2 linked regions of the Prochlorococcus marinus str. MIT 9515 genome follow. The protein of the gene in region 2 interacts with the protein of the main gene of each other region in a pairwise test. Links are inferred from orthologs where the notes say so. Each region holds a gene or a part of one and is shown on either strand. Other genes may lie near its edges. The genes, in order: gyrB and gyrA.

The links.
Region 1: the proteins of gyrA (region 2) and gyrB interact in binary tests that used the Escherichia coli proteins (3 or more experiments, as listed by UniProt). The link is inferred for Prochlorococcus marinus str. MIT 9515 from one-to-one orthologs.

What each region holds. Positions count from the first base shown.
Region 1 is NC_008817.1:1,596,413-1,607,712, forward strand. The notes cover bases 8,099-11,025. They hold gyrB (DNA topoisomerase (ATP-hydrolyzing) subunit B), read right to left. Parts: upstream 10,583-11,025; coding sequence 8,615-10,582; downstream 8,099-8,614. Other genes in these bases: P9515_RS08735 (FluC/FEX family fluoride channel), read right to left, coding at 8,099-8,285; P9515_RS08740 (hypothetical protein), read right to left, coding at 8,289-8,618; miaA (tRNA (adenosine(37)-N6)-dimethylallyltransferase MiaA), read left to right, coding at 10,736-11,025. In the rest of the region: P9515_RS08685 (rod shape-determining protein), read right to left, coding at 1-20; P9515_RS08690 (single-stranded DNA-binding protein), read left to right, coding at 155-526; P9515_RS08695 (DedA family protein), read right to left, coding at 523-1,182; ahcY (adenosylhomocysteinase), read right to left, coding at 1,185-2,603; tRNA (adenosine(37)-N6)-threonylcarbamoyltransferase complex ATPase subunit type 1 TsaE, read left to right, coding at 2,655-3,092; P9515_RS08710 (carbohydrate kinase family protein), read right to left, coding at 3,050-4,048; P9515_RS08715 (alpha/beta fold hydrolase), read left to right, coding at 4,138-5,049; P9515_RS08720 (RpoD/SigA family RNA polymerase sigma factor), read right to left, coding at 5,034-6,035; mgtE (magnesium transporter), read right to left, coding at 6,136-7,545; P9515_RS08730 (CrcB family protein), read right to left, coding at 7,588-7,917; more of P9515_RS08735, read right to left, coding at 7,914-8,098; more of miaA, read left to right, coding at 11,026-11,300. UniProt on the Escherichia coli protein: DNA gyrase negatively supercoils closed circular double-stranded DNA in an ATP-dependent manner to maintain chromosomes in an underwound state.
Region 2 is NC_008817.1:1,000,012-1,011,575, reverse strand. Bases 5,229-8,419 are described here. They hold gyrA (DNA gyrase subunit A), read right to left. Parts: upstream 8,025-8,419; coding sequence 5,433-8,024; downstream 5,229-5,432. Other genes in these bases: P9515_RS05565 (GuaB3 family IMP dehydrogenase-related protein), read left to right, coding at 8,203-8,419; crtL (lycopene beta cyclase), read right to left, coding at 5,229-5,407. In the rest of the region: P9515_RS05595 (HDIG domain-containing metalloprotein), read left to right, coding at 1-258; P9515_RS05590 (hypothetical protein), read right to left, coding at 267-659; P9515_RS05585 (2-isopropylmalate synthase), read right to left, coding at 744-2,384; P9515_RS05580 (glycoside hydrolase family 57 protein), read left to right, coding at 2,606-4,189; more of crtL, read right to left, coding at 4,196-5,228; more of P9515_RS05565, read left to right, coding at 8,420-9,366; trxA (thioredoxin), read left to right, coding at 9,575-9,898; imidazole glycerol phosphate synthase subunit HisH, read left to right, coding at 9,908-10,525; 16S rRNA (guanine(966)-N(2))-methyltransferase RsmD, read left to right, coding at 10,539-11,126; petG (cytochrome b6-f complex subunit V), read right to left, coding at 11,112-11,231. UniProt on the Escherichia coli protein: A type II topoisomerase that negatively supercoils closed circular double-stranded (ds) DNA in an ATP-dependent manner to maintain chromosomes in an underwound state.

The sequences.
Region 1 (11,300 bases), 600 kb from region 2 along the record:
TTAAATCTGTTAAAAATCACAATAAAAAATCTATTAAATAAATAATATATCTATTCTGTCACTACCTCTCAAAAATCTATCATTTAGTTATGAATAGCTTGCAAAACTTTAAGCAAAAACAAAAAAAATGAGTAATATAGAAAAAAATTAAATTATGGAAATTAACACTATAAATTTGGTTGGCAGAGCCGGAAGAGAACCAGATGTAAGATATTTTGAGTCAGGGAGCACAGTAGCTAACTTCACCCTAGCAGTTAACAGATTAAGTAAAGGTGATGAACCTGACTGGTTCAATCTAGAAATATGGGGTAAACAAGCACAAATAGCTGCTGACTATGTAAAAAAAGGTTCCTTGATTGGTATTACAGGAAGTTTTAAAATTGATAGTTGGAAAGATAAAAATTCAGGTGAAGATAGATTTAAACCTGTAGTAAGGGTGGATAGATTAAATTTATTAAGTTCTAGGAAAGAGACAGATAATAGTAATTTTACAAATAATAATAACTCTGGAGATATTCCTTTTTAAGATATATTTTTTTTATAAAGTCTCATAAAAAATTTTATTAACAAATAAACAATTATCAGAATTAGGATAGGTTTTAAAATATATTTAATTTGATCTAAATAAGTTTCAATAATTTGATAATTTTCACCAAATACAAATCCTGCATAAGTTAATAATGCAACCCATATCAAACTTCCTAAGCTCGTCCAAATTAAGAATTTTCTAAGAGGCATCAGTTCCATTCCAGCAGGAACTGAAATTAATGTTCTTATCCCGGGAATCAATCTACCCCAAAAAACTAATGAAACTCCATATTTATCAAACCATTTTTTACTTTTAATAAGATCATTAGATGTTATTCCTAAATATTTTCCTCTTTTATCTAAAAAGTTTGAAATTCTCTTTTCATTTGCTAATTTACCCAAATAATACCAAGGGATAGAACCTAATATCGTCCCTAATAAGCCCCAAAAAACCAAAAGATAAAAATTTAATTTTTGTTGGAAAACAAAAAATCCACCTAAAGGCATTATTATTTCCGAGGGAATCGGAGGAATGATATTCTCCAAAAACATCGCTAAACCTATCGTAAGGTAAGCAATTAATGAGTTTGTTTCTACAGCCTTACTGATATATTCAGGAATGGAAGTGAGTAAATTAATAAAAATTAAACTCAACTTTAGTATCTATATAGTTCTGGTTTATAAGGTCCTTCAACAGAAACATTGATATAGTCAGCTTGCTCCTTAGTTAATTTTGTTAACTTGGCACCAATTTTATCTAAATGTAATCTAGCAACCATTTCGTCTAAATGTTTTGGCAATACATAGACTTCTTTTGAATATTCTTCTGACTTATTGAAGAGTTCGATTTGAGCCAATACTTGATTAGTAAAAGAATTACTCATAACGAAACTTGGATGGCCTGTTGCACAACCTAAATTAACAAGTCTTCCCTCCGCTAAAAGAATAATTTTATTCCCACTTGGCAAAGTAATATGATCGACTTGAGGCTTAATATTTTCCCATGGGTAATCTTTTAAGGAAGCAACATCAATTTCGTTATCAAAATGTCCAATATTGCAAACTATCGCCTCATCCTTCATCCTTACGAGATTATCGTTAGTTATAACTTGATAATTACCAGTAGCAGTAACAAATATATCTATATCTTCAACAACATCCTCTAATGTTACAACGCTAAATCCCTCCATAGCTGCTTGAAGAGCACATATTGGGTCTACCTCCGCAACTTTAACTATTGCTCCAAGTCCTCTTAATGATTGAGCAGAACCTTTTCCAACATCACCAAAACCAATGACTAAAGCAACTTTTCCTGCAATCATTACATCTGTAGCACGCTTTATGCTGTCAACTAGAGATTCTCTACAGCCATATAAATTATCAAATTTACTCTTAGTAACTGAATCATTTACGTTTATAGCTGGAAATGGTAATGCATTTTGTTTTTGCAATTGATACAATCTTGCAACACCTGTCGTAGTTTCTTCAGTTACCCCAATAATATTTCCCTTAATACGAGAATAAAAATTACTATCCTCTAGCAATTTAGCCTTGATTGATTTAAACAAAGCTATTTCCTCTTCATTACTAGGATTATCTAAAACTGACAAATCTTTTTCTGCTTTGCTACCTAGTATTAATAAACCTGTTGCATCTCCACCATCATCCAAGATCATGTTGGGAGAATCTGTACCCCAATCTAAAATGTAGTGTGTGTATTGCCAATATTCATCTAAGCTCTCACCTTTTTTTGCATAAACGGCAATTCCTTGTTCTGCAATAGCTGCAGCAGCATGATCTTGGGTTGAAAAAATATTACATGAGGCCCATTTGACTTGTGCACCAAGTTCAACAAGCGTCTCAATCAAAACAGCAGTTTGAATAGTCATATGCAAACTACCTGCTATTTTTGCACCTTTGAGAGGCTTATCAGAATGATGCTTCTCTCTTAGTGCCATTAATCCAGGCATTTCAGTTTCAGCAATTTTAATCTCTTTACGTCCGAAATCAGATAGAGAAATATCTGTAATAACGTAGTTTGGTATAGATGTTTTAATCGAGTTAGCAATAACCATTTCTAAAAAAATTCTTATCATTTAAACTATAAATGATTTTTATGTAATTTTGTGTTTATTGGGAATTTAATAGAGACAATTCAATTAGGAAAAAAATTCGCTCAAGAATTAAATCCAAAATCAATTATTTTATTACAAGGTCCTCTTGGAGCAGGAAAAACTTCTTTTGTCCAAGGTATCGCAGATGGGCTTTGCATTAAGGAGGATATTACAAGTCCAACCTTTGCTTTATCGCATCATTATAACTCGGGAATAACTCCACTAATTCACTTAGATTTATATAGGCTAGAAAATAAATTTATGGCAAAAGAATTATTTATATCCGAAGAAGAAGAGGCTATACAAAATGAAGCAATAATGGTTATTGAATGGCCAGAGTTGATAGAGCCAGTTCTGGATAATTTCTGGAAAATAGAAATAAGTTACGCTCCAAATTTTGGGAGAAATTATAAAATCTGGGATCCTAAAAATTCATTAACCTTTGAATAATCTGGTTGCTGCTCAATCGCGCCCTCACCAAGACAAGTTATTAACCCACAAACACCTGCAAACCTAACACAATTTTGTATTTCTGATTCATTTGAGGGGTAATCAAACGAAAGTAATTGTGAAATTAATCCAGCTAAAAAAGCATCGCCTGCTCCGGTTGTATCAATAATTTTTGATGAATTAATTACTTTAGTATTCCCTTGCATACTGTTAATAAACCATTTAATGGGATTTGCTCCATCCGTAATTATCACATCAGGATGGTTTAACATTGTTTTAGATATTTCCAAAGGATTATCAGTTTTAAAAAATAAAATTGCTTCCTCTTTTGCCAACTTTAAAATATGAGCATGATTTAAAAAATTCCTAATTAAGTAAACTCTCTCCTTTTTACTAGTTTCTGATGAATCACTTGCAAAATCCCAAAAAACTTCTCGCCAGTTCAAATCAATTACTATTTTCACATGAAATTTATTAGCTAGATTTAATAGAAACTGAATAGACTCTGTTGATATTAAGGAAGATAATATAATCGTTCCACAAACAATATATTTTGTTTCTAAAAAGAGTTTTTCTAAACTTTCAACATCTTTCTTAATTTCATTAATGGCAAGCGCTTCATCAGCAAAAACTGTATTTAAACTTGTATCAAAACCAGAAAAGTATCGATCTCCATTACTATCTCTGTTTACCTTGACAATACGCGTAGGTAAATTATTATCCAATTGCAAAAAATTGGTATTGACTTCTAATTCTTTAAATTTTTCAATAAATTTTTTACCAAATTCATCATTTCCTATACGTCCAATAAATGCTGAGTTTATTTGTAATTTTCTTAATGCGCAAACAACATTTGCAGGGGCTCCTCCCAAAAAATCTGTAAATTCTTGATTTGAATTATTCTTGATTCTGTCTATTAAAGCCTCTCCAATGCAAACAACCTTTGTTTTTTTCATATTCTAAAAATTTACCTAAAATAAGAATAATTAACAAAAAACAAATATTTTTTTTTTGAATTAAAGTTTAATTAATATTTCTTCTTTTAATGGCTTTTAAATCATCCGAAACTTGGAAATGGAAGAACTGGGATATATCATGGGCCTCATCAAAACCTTCATCTAGTAATAATTTAAATATTGTATTAATCCATGGTTTTGGAGCATCAAAATGGCATTGGAGACATAATCAAAATTTCCTCGGAAATATTTATAATTGCTATTCAATTGATCTATTAGGTTTTGGAGAAAGTAGCCAACCTAGGGCCTTATTAGATTATGAATCTTATAAGGAAAATCATATTAAATATTCTTTTGACCTATGGGGTAGTCAGATAGCTACCTTTTGTAATGAGGTAATAAAATCTCCGGTTTATTTAGTAGGAAACTCAATCGGTGGCATTGTGTCTTTAAAAGCTGCCGAAATTCTGAAAGAAAATTGTATCGGCCTTGTTTTAATTGATTGTGCCCAAAGAACAATGGACGATAAAAGACTTAAAAGAAGCGATGTATTAATGAACTTATTACGTCCGGTAATAAAAACATTAGTGAGTAAAAGAATTATAAGTAACACCCTTTTTGATAGAGCTGCCAATCCAGCAGTAATTAAACAAATCCTTAAAAAAGCGTATCCCTCCGGAAAAAATATAGATGAAGAATTAATAGAAATTTTATATCACCCTTCTCAAAGAAAAAATTCAAAAGAAGCATTTCGTGGATTTATTAATTTATTTGATGATTATCTTGCAACAGACCTATTTGAAAAAGTTTATGCTCCCATTCAGTTGATTTGGGGTGAAAAAGATCCATGGGAATCCTTAAATGAAGCAAAATCTTGGAAAGATAAATATAAAAATATTAAGAGACTTGATGTTATTAAGGAAGTCGGACATTGTCCACATGATGAAAATCCTGAGGAAACTAACAATTTAATAAATCAATTTATTCAAGAAACGAAATAGGCTTCAACATTCTCACTGAGTCTACGTAAACCTCTCAAACCATCTCTTTCTAAATTTCTTACTCTATCTCTACTGATACCTAAAACACGTCCAATACCAGTTAGAGACATTGGTTCATCTCCATCCATTCCATATCTCATTCTTAAAACTCTACATTGAAGATCAGGCAGCTGATGAAGTAGAGAATGAAGATCACCTCTCATACAATCCATCTCAATTTGTTCGTCAGGCAAATCCTCTCCTCCAGCTAGTAAATCTAGTAATACTGTATCTTCGCCATCACCAACCTTAGTTTCGAGACTCACTGGCTGGCCCGCTTTGCACATTAAATCCTTAACATCATCTTCAGGTAATTCAACATATTTCGCAAGTTCGCTAATTGTAGGCGTTCTTGACATTTCTTGACTCAATTCTCGTTGCCCTTTTTTTAACTTATTAAGCATTTCGGTGATATGAATAGGTAATCTAATAGCTCTACTTTTTTCCGCAATTGCTCTAGTAATTCCTTGCCTAATCCACCAATAGGCATAAGTTGAAAATTTATATCCTCTTGCAGGATCGAATTTTTCTACCCCCCTTACCAATCCAATTGTTCCTTCTTGAATTAAATCAAGTAGTTCCATATTTCTCTTAGTATATTTTTTGGCAACACTAACAACAAGTCTTAGATTTGCAGCAACCATTCTTTCTTTCGCACGTTGACCAGCTCTGAGTCTTTTTTTAATTTGTGATGAAGATAAATTTAATTTTGCGGCTAATTCTTCAACTGAGGGTTTATTATCTGTCAATTCTATGATTTCAAGCTCAGCCCTCTCAACTTGCATGTATTCTTGAACTTGTCTCCCTAGAGTTATTTCTTGCTCATGTGATAGTAGTGGAACTCTTCCAATATCTCTCAAATATGACCTTACCAAATCTACATCGTTGCTAGATTTGAGAGAAGATATATTAGCTAATTTATTCTCAACTAATGTTTCGGATGACATAAAAGTTAATCTTGTTTTGTAAACAATACCATTAAGAAATGTAAAGTTAAACAAAAAAATCCACAAATTTACAAAAATGAGAATAAATACCTAGTGGTTTTTATAAAATAGAGGCATTCAGAAGCCAATTTGCCGTACTAAGGTAAATAAACACTCCAGCTATATCTGTCACTGTCGTAATAAATGGGGACGACATTAGAGCAGGATCTAATCCCATTCTGTCAAAAAGCAAAGGAAGAATAGCTCCCGCAGTTGCCGCTAAAGTAGTTATTGATATTAAGCTTATTCCTACTGCTGAGGCAATTAAAGGCCCCTCACCTTGCCACCAAGCGAAAGGGAAAACTACTAACATCATTAAAATTCCTAATAAAGCTCCAGTTATAGACTCCTTTATTACAGCTTTAACTGCACCTAATGATTTTAATTTTTGTGTGCTTAAGCCTCTTATAACAACCGTTGAACTTTGAGCTCCAACATTACCTCCAGTACCAATCAGCAACGGAATAAAAGCAGCTAACAAAACTATTTCTTTTAGAATTTGATCATTCATCGCAATGACTTTTGTGGTTAATCCGTTAGCAAAAACTAAAATCAAAAGCCACAGTATTCTCCTTCGAGCAATTGTAAATAAACCACTTTGAAAATAATCATCTTCATCACCAGGCTGAACGGCGCCTGCAGCATAAATATCTCGAGTGGCTTCTTGTTCAATAACATCGATCAAGTCATCAACAGTAACAATTCCCACAAGTCTTTTTTCTTTATCTACAACTGGAAGAGCTAAAAAATCATATCTTTGAATAGCTCTAGCGACCTCTTCCTGATTAGTATTAGTAGAAATATTGACGACATCTTTTGTCATCACATCACCAATAGGCCGACTAGGTTCCGCTGTAACTAAATCTCTTAAAGATAAAATCCCAGTCAAGTGTCTTTCTTTATCCGTAACATACAAGCTGTAAATTGTTTCGGTAAATGCAGCCCTTTTCCTTACTAACGACAATGCCTCCTCAGCCGTTTGCATTTCTTTTAAGTCTATGAATTCAGTAGTCATTAATCTACCCGCAGTCTCGGGCTCATATCCTAATAATTCTGCTGTTACTTTTCTTTCGCCGGGACTTAATGCAGATAAAAATTTTCTTACAACTTTTGCAGGTAACTCATCGAAAAGTTGAACCCTATCATCAGGAGACATTTTTTCAACGATTTCCAAAACTTCTCCTGATCGAAGTCTATCAAGTAGTGTTTGCTGAACAATTGGATCTAAGTATTCATAAACCTCAATTGCTTCATTTTTTTTTAATAGTCTAAATGCAAGTGCCTGCAGTATCAAAGGAAGACTTCCAATTGCATCTGCGATATCAACAGGTTGGGAAGGCTCGAGTAATAATTTTGCTTCATCATAATTTCCTGCAACAAGTAATTCTTCAAGTTGAACTGTAATCTTTCCACGAGTAGTTAAATCTGCCGATAAAGAAGTAATCACCTCGAGATTATTATTGTCTTCCATAATATTGCTCTAAATCGGGGTAACACTAGCATTATATAAAAATTAAGTCACTTTTCTACCTAGTAAAAAACCTGCGTACATTATTATTAAATTCAGTACTATTATTATATTTAAATAAAAAAATAATTTTAGAAAGTAACCTTGAATAGAAATCTCATATAAAAAAAGTACGAAACCACTAAACGAAGTAAAACAAGAACAAAAACCTGTTAATAAAATTTCTTTTTTTAACTTACTAACTCTTCTTGAAATCACAAAGCCATATACAAAAGAACCGATAACTCCTACTAGTAAATTATTATTTAAAAAGAACCTTAAAAATGAAGCTAGGTATGCAAATAATAGTATTTTAAAAAAAAAGATTTTGTTCAATTTTTAAGAATTAAGATTATAAAATATCCTAAAGAAAAAAATAAAAATGATAAAACAAAAACTTCAATATAATAAAAGATTAAATTTAAATATTTTCTTTTTTGAATTAAATTAAATAATTGGTATATAAAAGATGAAAAAGTACTTAAACAACCTAAAAAACCAACAGAAAATAATAATAAAAAATTATTATTAGTTGGACTTAATGCTACGCAAATACCCAAAAATAACGAGGATAAAACATTCACTATTAGAGTATTATTATAGTAAGTTCCTTGATTTATTTTAAAATTATATTTGATGAATAACCTTAATATTAATCCGAAAGTACTCCCCGCTAAAATATGAATAAATGCAAATTTATCCAAAATCTACATTTTTATCCAACCTTTTGTAGTCTTGTTAGGGTGATCTATAAATCGATTTGTTGCCAATTCTACTCTTGCCCAAACATCTCTCTCATTGACAACCCATTTACGTAAAATTGATAATGATTCGCCAGAGTTTAGAACCATTAATTTTTTAGCATGAGTTCTCGGATAAGAATAAAGTGAACAACTTCCATTCAATATTATTTCTTTTGAATTATTAAGAACATTATATTCATTTAAATTCCTTTGAATTCCCCCTGCAGGAAGAGTTATGGGGCCAATTAAAGCAAATCCTATTAAACAAATATTTTTTATCATATTTTTTATCATATATCTAATGTTGCTATATCTAGATTGGCACTATGAGTTTCTATAAATTCTCTTCTTGGTGCTACTTTATCTCCCATTAGAATATTAAATATTCGATCTGCTTCTAAAGCATCTTCTATTTCTACTTTTTTCATCATTCTTGTCTCAGGATTCATGGTTGTATCCCATAATTGTTTTGGCATCATCTCACCTAATCCTTTAAATCTTTGGATATTGTAGTTAGCTTTTTCTCCAAAGTCTTCAATGGTTTTTTTCAATTGACCTTCGTTATAACAATATTTATGATTTTTACCCCTTTCCACTTTATATAATGGCGGACAGGCAATATATATGAAACCTTTTTCAACCAGTTCTCTTTGATATCTATAAAAAAACGTTAGTAGAAGTGTTCTTATATGAGCTCCGTCGACATCAGCATCAGTCATTATCACAACACGATGATATCTTAGAGAATTTACATCAAACTCTTCACCCTTAATGCCAAGGCCCAAAGCAGTTATTAGTGATTGAATTTCTGTATTTTTATATATTTTAGTATCATCAGTTTTTTCAATATTTAATATTTTGCCTCTCAAAGGCAAAATTGCTTGGAATTTTCTATCTCTTCCTTGTTTAGCTGAACCTCCAGCAGAATCACCCTCAACTATATAAATCTCTGAGCCTGAAGGATCTCTTGAGCTACAATCTGCCAATTTACCAGGCAAAGTAGAGCTCTCAAGAACACTTTTTCTCCTTACTAAATCCCTTGCTCGTTTCGCTGCCTCTGCTGCATTAAAAGATTGAATTGCTTTTTCTAAAATCAAATCGAAAACATTAGGATTGAATTCCATATATTTTGTTAGTGATTCGCCTATGAGCGAATCCACTATTCCTCTTACTTCAGTGTTTCCCAATTTTGTCTTAGTTTGTCCTTCAAATTCTGGATCTGGAACTTTTACAGATAACACGACAGTCAACCCTTCTCTGATATTTTCTCCTGATAAATTTTTGTCAACTTCCTTTCGTTTACCTCTTTTTTTAGCAATGGCATTAAAGGTTCTTGTCAATACTGTTTTTAAACCTTCTATATGTGTGCCTCCGTCAATAGTTCTGATATTATTTGCAAATCCTAAAATGTTATCTGAATATACATCTGAACACCATTGAAGAGCTGCCTCTACATAAACATTATCTTTTTGAGAGTCAACATAAATAATCTCTGAATGAATCGATTCCTTTTCTTTATTGATATATTGAACATACTCTTTAATGCCACCATCATATAAGTAAATTTCTTCTTTGAAAGAACCATCTGGTAATTTTTGTCTCTCATCTATAAATATAATTTTGACGCCGCCGTTAAGATAAGCTAATTCTCGTAATCTTGAAGATAAAAGAGCATAATCAAATTCAATCCCATCAGTAAAAATAGTTGTATCTGGCTTAAAACAAATTATCGTACCTTTTCTTAAAGATTTATTCTGCTGCTTCTGAGTTTTTAATTCCCCTTTTGTTATACCTCTCTCGAATCTTTGAGTAAACTCACTTCCTTCTCTAAAGACAGTAACATTAACCCACTCACTTAAAGCATTAACCACAGAAATACCAACACCATGTAAACCACCGGAAACTTTATATCCACCACTGCCAAATTTACCCCCTGCATGAAGAACAGTAAGCACAGTTTCTAGAGCGCTCTTTCCAGTTCTTGGATGTATATCGGTAGGGATACCCCTTCCATTATCAGAAATGGAAGCTGATCCATCATCTTTGAGAACTATTTCAATTTGATCACAATGCCCAGCTAGTGCTTCATCTACTGAATTATCTACTACTTCATATACTAAATGATGCAACCCCCTTGGACCGGTCGAACCTATGTACATACCTGGTCTTTTACGAACAGGTTCTAACCCCTCTAAGACCTGTATCTGTTCAGCACCATAATCATTAGAGATTTTATTAGATCTTTTTTCCTCACTCATTTAATATAAGAATAAATAATAAAACTTTTAAAATGTTATTTTTAAAAGGCCTTTCATTAAATTTACCATCGGTATAAGAGAAAGGCTTGAAGTAAATGCAAAATTTAATCACTTTAATTATATGAATCAATTATTTCTTTTCAAGAGTCACACATGCTTCCTTCAAAACCACTAGTAATAGTTTTAATCGGGCCGACAGCAAGTGGCAAAACTGAGCTAGCAATAGATATCGCTAAATATTTTAATATCCATATACACAATGTAGATTCTAGACAAATTTATAGATTTATGGACATCGGCACAGCTAAACCAACGAAAGTTCAACAAAGAGCTATAAAGCATTTTTTAATAGATGTTGAAGATCCCTCAGTAAAAGTAAATGCAAAGCAATTTCAAGAAATTGCCACAAAATCAATAAATCGAGAATTAAATCAGAAAAAAACACCCTTTCTAGTTGGTGGTAGCGGATTATATATGAATTCAATAATAAAGGGATTTTTTGCACCAGATGTTCCTCCTCAAAGTTTTCTGAGGTCCCAATTCGAAAAATTAGGTCAAGAAAAATGTTGGGAACTTCTAAAAGTTTGTGACCCTGAATTAACAAAAACAATTAATTATGCCGATCAAATAAGAACCATAAGAGGTTTAGAAGTCTTTTATGTAACTGGTAAAAGAATGTCATCTCAAAGATTCCAAAACCCTCCTCCATGGAGAATCT
Region 2 (11,564 bases):
AAAGAAACAGCTATATTGATGCTTGCAGATGGTTGTGAAGCAGCATTAAGGGCAATGGACATAAAGGCTTCTGATCATAAGGCATTAGAAACAATATCCAAAATAGTTAATTCAAGACAAATAGATGGCCAGTTAGTAGATAGTAATTTATCAAAGGGAGAAATTTTCCTTATAAAAAAATCTTTTTTGAATGTTTGGAAAAGAATTAGACATAGAAGAATACAATATCCAACAACCAAAAATAATACTTTTTCCTAATCTAATATTTATAATCTAATAGTTCTTCTGTGTCTTGGATTGCACCAATAGATTAAAGCCAATAAGGCAAATAAAGCAGATAAAAGTGTTAATCCACCTATTCCAAAAAGATCTTTAAAGTTGACTAATCGAACAATAGAATATGGGATCGTTCCAGAAATTATCATTGAAAGAGATACTAAAGCCAAGGTGATTCCCCATTTCTTCTCAGCCAAAAGAGCGGAAGAAGCAACGATTCCAACTATTGCTGAAGGCCAGCCAAGGCTTATAGCAATAGCAATATTAGCCACTTTTAATGGGGGACCATAACTTATTATTAAAGCAATTATGGGTAAAGCAATTATATTACTGATCAAACCGGCCCATGCAAGAGTCCAATATCCAAATACCCTTTCTCTCATTATTTGACTAAATTTAAACTTCGACCTTTAATCTACATTATTGGTAACGAGATTTTAGCTAAAGTTAATAATCCCAAAATTAATTTAATTTTTGGGATTTGAAAATACTTTTTTTTCAGAATTTTCTAAATTATCAAATTGGGGATGAATACATTCTTTTTTTTCTGAAAAGATAAGCCTGTTTAAAGCATTTAAAAAAGCATTTGCAGCTGCAACAACCACGTCTGTATCTGCAGAATGTCCTGAATATATTTTATTCTTATTCCTAATTCTTATGGTAACTTCACCTAATGCATCTATACCTTCCGTCACAGATTTAACTGAAAACTCAATTAATTCATTTGGAACTTTAGCAAGTTCATTTATTGCTTCGCAAACCGCATCTACAGGTCCAGTACCTATGGCAACAGAAGTATCTTCAGTATGTGTCTCTGTATTTAATATAGTAACTGTAGCTGTAGGCTTAGATGTACTGCCACAACTAACTTGAACGTGACTTAGTTGAAACCTAGATTCAGGAAGTTGAACCTGTTCACTAACGATAGCTTCTAAATCTCTATCAGTAATTTCTCGTTTTCTATCAGCTAGATCTTTGAAACGAGCAAATGCATCATTCAAATCTTCCCTACTTAAATCGTATCCCATCTCTTCTAATCTTGCTCTAACTGCACTTCTACCACTAAGTTTCCCTAAAGAGATTTTATTATCATTCAAACCAACAGTTTTTGCATCAATAATTTCATACGTAAGCCTATTTTTTAGTACTCCATCCTGATGGATTCCTGACTCATGAGCAAAAGCATTTGCTCCAACAATAGCTTTATTGGGCTGAACATTCATTCCAGTTAAGTTTGATACTAACCGTGAAGTTTTTGTTATTTCTTCTGTTCTTATTGCTGTAAGAGGCGTGGGTGAATCTGAACTTCTTCCAAAGAAACTATTAAAAAAGCTTTTTCTTACGTGTAATGCCATTACTAATTCTTCTAGTGATGCATTTCCAGCTCTCTCACCTATACCATTAATGGTGCATTCAAGTTGCCTTGCTCCATTTTTTGCTGCTTCTAGGAAATTTGCAACTGCCAATCCTAAATCATTATGACCATGAACGGAAATAACTGCCTCATCAATGTTTGGAACATTTTTATTAATATCAAAAATAAGCTTCCCAAATTCACTCGGAGTCGTGAAGCCAACAGTGTCAGGAATATTAATTGTTGTAGCACCTGATGTTATTGCTAGTTGAATTACTTCATAAAGGAATTCGGGATCACTCCTTGATGCATCTTCACAGGAAAATTCAATATCATCGACTAATGATTTAGCATAACTGACCATTTCAGGAACAATTGAAAGAACATCTTTTCTTGATTTCCTGAGTTTATGTTTTAGGTGGATATCGCTAGTAGCTATGAAAGTATGTATTCTTTTTTTAGGAGCGGGAATTATGGCTTCGTAACAAGCTTTTATATCACTTGTAGAAGCCCTTGCTAAACCACAAATTATTGGACCATTTTCTCCTCCAACTACTTCTGAAATTTTATTTACTGCTTTGAAATCTCCAGGACTTGCAAAAGGAAAACCTGCTTCAATAACATCTACACCTAATCTTGCAAGTTGATGCGCAATTGCAAGTTTCTCTTCAAGATTTAAACTTGCGCCAGGAGATTGTTCTCCATCTCTAAGAGTTGTATCAAAGATCAATATTCTGCCTGGATCTTTGGACATTAACTAAATGTATCTTTATCCATATTAAGCCAATTAAAAAAAAATTACTAGATTTGGATTAATTTTAAATTAAAAGTAAAGAAATCATATTCATACATTATTGGTTAAATTATTATAAATAAAAGTATTTATATTAATTAAATAAAGTATTCTTGATTGAAAATAAATAGCTAAATATTTGCCTATAGGTGAATTTTTATATTTTAAAGTCATAAAAAAGTATGAATGGGCCTTCCCCTAATAAAAATTACTTAGGCAGACTGGCAATAGTTTTACATGCTCATCTTCCGTATGTCAGGAAAAATGAAAAGAATTCCTTAGAAGAGGATTGGTTATTCCAAGCAATCCTTGAATGTTATATTCCATTGCTTAAAGTCATGGAATCTAGTAAAAAGCAAGATGCTTGTAATACAAAATTAACTCTCAGTTTATCTCCGACCTTATTATCTCTTTTAAAAAATAAACAAATTCAAAAAAAATTCTCGTCATGGATTAAAACAAGAATAGAATTTCTGAGTGATTTGCCTCATGAAGAACAAGCTGCCTCTGAATTTCTTATGAGGAATATAAAAAACAATTATTTATATTGGGAAGAGTGCAATGGAGATTTAGTAGAGAGATTTAAAAATTTATTTATAACTGGTAACTTAGATATCCTTACATGTGCAGCTACTCATGGATATTTACCAATTCTTAGAGAAAACCCTGAGACAGTATTAGGTCAAATAAAAACTGCGATCAGAAATCATGAACTTATTTTTGGAGCAAGACCCTTAGGAATTTGGTTACCTGAGTGCGCTTATTATGAGAATTTAGATGAGATTTTATGTAATTGCGGGATAAGATATGCAGTTTTAGATGGTCATGGTATTTTAAATGGATCTCCAAGGCCAAGGTATGGAGTTTATGCGCCTATTTGTTCAAAGAAAGGTGTCGCTTTTTTTGGTAGAGATAGTGAATCAACATTGCCAGTGTGGTCTTCAAGAGAAGGATTCCCCGGTGACCCTGTTTATAGAGAATATCATAAAGACTTAGGTTGGGAATTGTCTTCCACAGAACTACAAAAAAAAGGCATTACAACAAGCAGGCCTTTAGGATTAAAATTTTATAGGATTACAAACAATGAAGCCTCATTAGGCAAAAAAGAATTTTATAAAGAAGATGAAGCTATAAAAAAAATTGAAGAACATTCTGATCAATATCTTTTATCAAGATCTAAACAATTGAAGAACCTTTCCTTATCATCATCATTTGATCCATTGTTGATAGCTCCATTTGATGCTGAATTATTTGGACATTGGTGGTATGAAGGACCAAGATTTATTGAAAATATTCTTAGAAAATCTATAAAATATTCAATTAAGCTTACAAATCTAAAGGAAATTCTTCTTAATAAACCTAATATTCAAATTTGTGATCCCTCTCCATCAAGTTGGGGACAGGGGGGGTATCACAATTATTGGCTTAATGATAAAAATGCATGGATAGTGCCAAAAATCACTAAAGCAGGTTCTGTTTTTGTTGAATTATCTTCCAGAAACTTTAATGATGCTTTTTCTATAAGATTATTAAAACAAGCAGCAAGAGAGTTACTTCTTTCTGAATCTTCTGATTGGAGTTTTATCTTAAGAGCAGGAACAACGACTGAACTCGCCAAAGAAAGGATTGATAGGCATCTTTTCAGATTCTGGAAATTAATTGATATGTTAGAAAAAAGATCTATTGTTGACTTCAAATTTATTGAAGATATTGAAGAAGAAGACAATATATTTCCTGAGATAAGAATTGAAGATTGGCAATTGTGAAAAAACTTATTTGATCTTCAACATCCCAAGCTTAACTTTTAAAGGTGAATTAATAAACATTTTACTCATTACATAAATTAGTTTTGGTAACGGAAGAGTATTGGTAAGAAAACCTACCCATTCTTTTGTTGATAATTTGAAGAAATTAGAAAAGAAACTTCTTAATCTACTCTCATCAAAGCTCATCAATCTCCTTAATCCATATTGATAAAGTTTATGTCTTTGAGTTAATTCATATGGCCATAAGACTGACCAACCTCTTGTCGCCAATTCTCTTGAACTATATTGTGGTTCTTTCAGAAAGATTGCTAATTTTTTGGCAAGAAATGGAGCTCTTCTTAATAATGATCCAATCATATATCCCGAAGCAGGATGAACCATACTTGCTGAACCTCCAAAACCAAGAACTGATTGGTTTTTATATGGTAAGGGCAAATTCATAGGGAATAAGCAAATTTCTTCATGGAAAATCTCTTCTATTTTTACACCTTTATTATTTAACCTACTTAAAAGTCTTTTTTTTAGATGATCCTGAGATAAAGCAGGATAACTAGCCAGTGATGTCTCCTCAACAAAATAAGTTTCACTTCCAAGATCCATTGCATAAAGAAAAGAGGGAGACTCTAACAACTCTTCATTATTTAAGTGGTCAGAACGAAAATCCATCAAAACAAATTGGTCTTTATTTACAGGAGGAGAAGAGAATTTCCCTACTATCCCATAAGCAGCTTGCTGGGCGACTTCTTTTAAAAGTGGCCTTTTAATAAATTTACTATTGTGTCCACTGGCATCAATTACTAATCTTGCCTTTAGTGTTAATCCAGAAAAACAAATTACTTCAGAATGTTTATTTTCTGATTTTATTAATTTTGCAGTTTCATTCAACCATTGAATATCTTTGCAGGATTTTAAAAGTTCATTCTGAAAAGCTTCCTGATTTATTAATCCATAATCATAAAAATGTTTTGTTGGATTATTCCCTTTCTTATTCAATCCATCTCCAAAGTAGCTCAAAGTTTTTGACCATCTATGAGATAACAAAGAATCTAAACCTAATTCTTCTAATTCAGAGGCCCAAATCCCGTAGGTATTTTCCCACTTTTCATAAGGAGATTTTGTTGATATTCCCATTATATTAAGATTTTGTTTAGCTAATTCTGAGGCTAAACATAATGCTGCAGGTCCAGAACCTAAAATTAAAATATCAAGTATTTCCATGGGAACGGTTTAATCTCCTACTTTGTTAGAGCTCTTCTTCTTTAGTCATTAATTGATCTGAATCATCGATTTGCTCATGTGGAACTAACACAACTTCAGATAAATGATCACCATCGTCTAGCCGTTGTAATCTTACTCCTGTAGCAGCTCTTGATTGTTGCGAAATTTTATCGGCATTTGTTCTTACGATAACTCCTCTCTCGGTGACAAAAATTAATTCTTCACCTTCTCCAAGAACCTTAAGTCCTACGAGTGAATCATCTTTAATTCTGAATTTTATTGCTCTTAAACCCATTCCCGCTCTTTTTTGCAATCTAAATTGAGCTACTGGGACCCTCTTCCCTAGACCAAAAGCACTAGCTACTAAAACCCATGGCCCCTTTGATGAATTGCTTTCAATATCTTCGTCATTTTCATTCTCAAGACTTGCTAATTGGTCAACTAGATCAGAAGTTAAAACATCCATGGATACAAGTTTATCTCCATCCTTTAAGTTCATAGATTTAACACCTCTCGCAGTTCTGCCAAGAGGCCTTAATTCATTATTATCTAACCTGAAATGAATCGTCATTCCTTTGCTTGATCCAATTAATACACTATCGCCTTCTTTTGATAATCTGACCCAAGTTAAGGCATCTCCCTCTTCTAGGTTAATTGCTATTAAACCATTTGAACGTATTTTTGAAAAAGCTGATAATGGAGTTCTTTTAATAAATCCAGCTTTAGTAAGCATTAATAAATAACGATCATTGTCAAAAGACTCTACTGAAACAATAGAAGTGATTTGTTCTTCTCTTGGGATTGGAAGTAGTTGAACAGAAGGAGTACCTTTGGCTGTTCTGCTACTCATAGGGACTCGATATGCTGGAAGTGCATAAGCTACCCCTCGATCACTGAAAAGTAAAAGAGTGTCATGATCATTACAGCTTATAAATAAATTAACTTCATCATCTTCTTGATTTTTTGTTCCGGCTTTACCTCTTGAACCTCTGCTGGTAGATTCGAATTCACTAACTGGCATTCTTTTTAAATAACCGGCTGAAGTTAGTAAAACAACTGATCTCTCGTTAGCTATAAGGTCAATATCATCTAAACCACCCCCTAAATTAAGAATCTCAGTTTTCCTTGGGGATGAAAATCTTTCATCTATTTTACTCAACTCTTCAAGAATTATTTCATTAATGCGGTCTTTATCCTGCAATATATTTTTATAGTCTGTAATTTTCCGGGTAAGTTCATCATGCTCTGATTTGATTTTATCTGCCTCTAAAGCGGTTAATCTTCTTAATTGCATTTGTAAAATAGCATCTGCCTGAATAACAGATAATTCATGATCTTTTTGTAATTGTTCTCTCGCAGAAGTTGTATCTTTTGCAGATCTTATTAAATTTATAATGTTATCCATGGCTTCTAGCGCTAAAAGAAGTCCTTTTATAATGTGATCTCTTTCCTCTGCTTTTTTCAATAAGAATGTTGTTCTTCTTTTAATCGTTACAATTCTAAAATCAAGAAATACATCCAACATTTTTCTTAGAGAAAGAGTTGTAGGTTCTCCGTTGACAAGAGCTAAAATATTTGCACTAAAGTTGTTTTGTAGAGGTGTTAACTTAAATAAATTATTTAAGACAACTTGAGGATAGGCATCTCTCTTTAGTTCTATTACAATTCTCATCCCGTCCCTGTCACTTTCATCTCTAATGTCAGAAATACCCTCTAATTTTTTGTCATTTACTAAATCTGCAATTCTCTCTATTAAAGCTGCTTTGTTAGTTTGAAATGGAAGTTCAGTTATTATCACAGCGTCTTTTTCTGCTCTTCCTGGGGATTTTATTTGTTCAATATCTGCTACCCCTCTCATGGTTATAGATCCTCTCCCAGACTTGAAAGTCTCTTTAATTCCATCTCTGCCTAAGATCTGTCCGCCAGTTGGAAAATCAGGACCTTTAATTAATTCAAAAAGTTCTTTGTCTTCCATTAAAGGATTTTTGATTATCGATTTAAGACCATTAATTAATTCTCCTAAATTATGAGGAGGAATATTAGTGGCCATTCCTACCGCAATACCTGATGATCCATTTAAAAGGAGTTGGGGTATTCTAGCTGGCAAAACTGTTGGTTCTTGTTGTGATCCATCAAAATTATCGGAAAAATCAACTGTTTCAGATTCAATATCCTCAAGTAAACTTTCATCTGTTAGGGATTGAAGACGTGACTCTGTATATCTCATCGCAGCGGGAGGATCATTATCTACTGAGCCGAAATTTCCATGGCCATCAATGAGTGGCATTCTCATCGAGAAATCTTGTGCCATTCGTACTAATGCATCGTAAACAGCAGTGTCTCCGTGAGGATGATACTTACCTAAAACTTCTCCTACAACCCTTGCACATTTTCTATAAGGCCTACCGCTTGTCAATCCAAGCTCATACATTGCGTAAAGAATCCTTCTGTGAACTGGCTTTAGCCCATCTCTTGCATCAGGAAGAGCACGACCAACAATGACGCTCATTGCATACTCTAAGTATGATCGTGACATTTCATTCCTCAAGTCTGTTTGAATGATTCGCTCGTTATTTTCACTCAAACTAGAATCACCAGAATCAACAATATCGGACATATTAAAAACCTTTATTTAATAATAATCCCTCATTGTCAGAATGAATAAAATAATGCTAATAATTAATTTTCAAATACTCATATTTCTACAAAATTATAAAAAAACTCTTTTGTTTTTAAGAAATTATTGGCTTATTACACCTTTAGTTGTTAACTTAATCAGAATAATTAAAAAAACCGTGAATATTGAAATTGGCTTAAACAAAAAAGTTAGAAGGGCTTACGGCATTGATGAAATTGCATTAGTGCCAGGAACAAGAACCCTAGATTACGAATTAACAAATCCTTCTTGGTCAATTGGAAATATTGAAAGAGATATTCCAATTATCGCCAGTGCAATGGATAGTGTTGTTGATGTGAATACAGCTGTAGATCTCTCTAAATTAGGAGCTATTGGTGTTCTCAACATGGAAGGTATACAAACTAGGTATGAAAATCCAAAGGAAATACTAAGTCAAATCTCCTCCGTAGGAAAAAATGAATTCGTACCTTTGATGCAAGAAATATATAAAGAACCCATCAAGCAAGAACTTATTTTGCAAAGAATTAACGAAATTAAAGAAAAAGATGGAATAGCAGCATTAAGTGGAACACCGCAAGCAGCTATCAAATTTAAAGAAACACTTGTGAAGTCGAAAATAGATTTATTCTTTCTTCAAGGTACTGTAGTTTCAACCGAACATTTAGGTATGGAGGGGAATGAGACATTAAATATCAAAAGCTTATGTCAATCTTTAAAAGTACCAGTTGTTGCAGGTAATTGTGTAACTTATGAAGTTGCAGAACTTCTTATGAAATCAGGTGTTGCAGGTCTTATGGTGGGAATCGGCCCAGGAGCAGCTTGCACTTCGAGAGGAGTATTGGGAATAGGAATCCCCCAAGCAACAGCAATCTCTGATTGTAGTTCAGCAAGAGATGATTATTTTCAAGAAACTGGTCGTTATGTCCCCATAATTGCTGATGGAGGAATTGTTACTGGTGGTGACATTTGCAAATGCATCGCCTGTGGTGCTGACGCAGTTATGATTGGTTCTCCAATAGCTAAATCAACAAGTGCTCCGGGCAATGGATTTCATTGGGGTATGGCCACACCAAGTCCTATATTACCTAGAGGTACAAGAATTGAAGTCGGCTCTACAGGTTCCTTAGAGAGAATATTAAAAGGACCCGCAATACTTGATGATGGGACACACAATTTACTTGGAGCTATTAGGACATCAATGAGTACTCTTGGAGCTAAAAATATCAAAGAGATGCAAAATGTTGATATTGTAATTGCGCCATCTCTTTTAACAGAGGGAAAAGTATATCAAAAAGCTCAACAGCTTGGAATGGGTAAATAATATAAAATCTTATCTCCTAAAATATAAAAAATTTCTCATTAGGAGTTATCATTAAATTATGGGGGAAACCCCATACTCCTCACACACTAAATCGCCCGATTTATCGGGCTTTTTTTAAGACATTTTGTTACTTAAATGTGTTTATCTGTAATGAAATCATCACTTAAAAGAATAGCCTGCTAAATTTTCTAAAAGGAATATCTAAATTATGTCATCAGCTCCCGCCGTAACTGATTCTTCATTTGACAAAGAAGTTTTGCAAAGTGATCTGCCAGTCCTAGTTGATTTTTGGGCTCCATGGTGTGGTCCTTGCAGGATGGTCGCCCCTGTTGTTGAGGAAATTTCAAAAGACTTTGAAGGTAAAATCAAGGTATTTAAGTTGAATACAGATGAGAATCCAAATGTTGCAAGTCAATATGGAATAAGAAGTATTCCGACCTTAATGATATTTAAAGGTGGTCAAAAGGTTGATACTGTCGTTGGAGCTGTTCCAAAAGCGACTCTTTCAAGTACCTTGTCTAAGCACTTATAAATTAAAGAATTGTCTAAAATAGGACTTATAGATTACGGAATGGGTAACATTCATTCCGTGACGAAAGCCTTAGAAAATCTTGAAGAAGAAATACTTTTAATTAAAAATAAGCACCAAACAAAAGATTGTAAGGCTTTAATACTACCTGGGGTTGGTTCATTCGATCCGGCAATAAATAATCTAATTAATACTGATTTAATAATTGATATTAAAAGCTGGATTAATAGTGGAAAATCATTTTTAGGAATTTGTCTTGGATTACAATTGCTTTTTGAATCAAGTGATGAAGGCTCAATAAATGGACTTGGCATAGTTAAAGGCCAAATAAAAAAAATTCCTCAATTACCTAATCAAAGAATTCCTCATGTTGGATGGTGTGAACTTCTTCCAACAAGAAAAAATAGCTTATTAAGAAATGAAGAATTAAATAATTGGGTATATTTTGTTCATTCTTATCATGCTGTTCCTTCAAATACTGATGTAATAGCTGCAAATGTAAGTTATGGTTCTGAAAAATTAACTGCAATAATTGAACAAGATAATTTACTTGCTTGTCAGTTTCATCCTGAAAAGTCAGGAAAAACAGGAGAAAAACTTTTACGTAGATGGCTTAAAAATATTCAATAATTCTATGTGATATATGAAATCAAATTTAAGGTTAATTGGAGGAAGAAAGCTTGAGAGCCCAAATACTAATGAATCTAGGCCAACTACTTTAATGGTTAGAGAAGCTATTTTTAATATTTTGAAAAATACAGTTGAAAATTCTAATTGGTTGGATTTATTTAGTGGGACAGGATCAATATCCTGTGAGGCATATAATCATGGTGCAAAAAAAATAATTGCAGTTGAAAAAAATAAAAATCTCTCAAAAATATGTTTAAAGAATTTATATTCATTGCAAAATATGGATAATAGAAAAAATGATATTGAGGTTATTTGCAAAGATGTATTGATTTGGACAAAACCCAGTGCCTCCAAAAATTATTCTACTAAGAATAATTTAAATAAAATAAAATTTGACTTTATATATTTAGATCCCCCTTATAGAGCTGATTATCATGAACTGGTTTTAAATCAAATATTTAATTGCAACTTTATAAGAAAAGATACGATAGTTATCTGCGAACATTCATTAGATTTGGAGATAAAGAAGAATATTTTATGGGAGATTTATGATGTTAGAACTTATGGTCAATCAAAATTGACTTTTTTAATCCATATCTAACAAACCTGACCCTCTTCTATATTGATTCCATGCGCTTACAAATAATCCTAGAAGTGTTATTGGAACTAATCCTAAAACTATTCCACATAAAAGAGGTTCAATCATTTTCTTGCATTTTTCTTATTTCTCAATTCTTACACAGCTACGATTTTTTGTGTCAAAATCTTCATCATCTGCAGCAGAAGAAGATTTAATAATTAAATTCGGGAAACACAGATTTATGATTTTTGCGATTTGATTAATATTTGGCGATTTATTTGATTTAAATCAAAAAGAGTAGAATTCGTATATTTTTTAAAAACTGTTTAACTTAGCCATTCAGTTAAGGCCGTAAACAATCTTCAAAATAAATTGTGTGAAATTATATGGTATAAAACAGAGATAGGTTTAGTTTAAACAGACTTACATTCAATAACTTAGCGTTTAAGTGATATATAA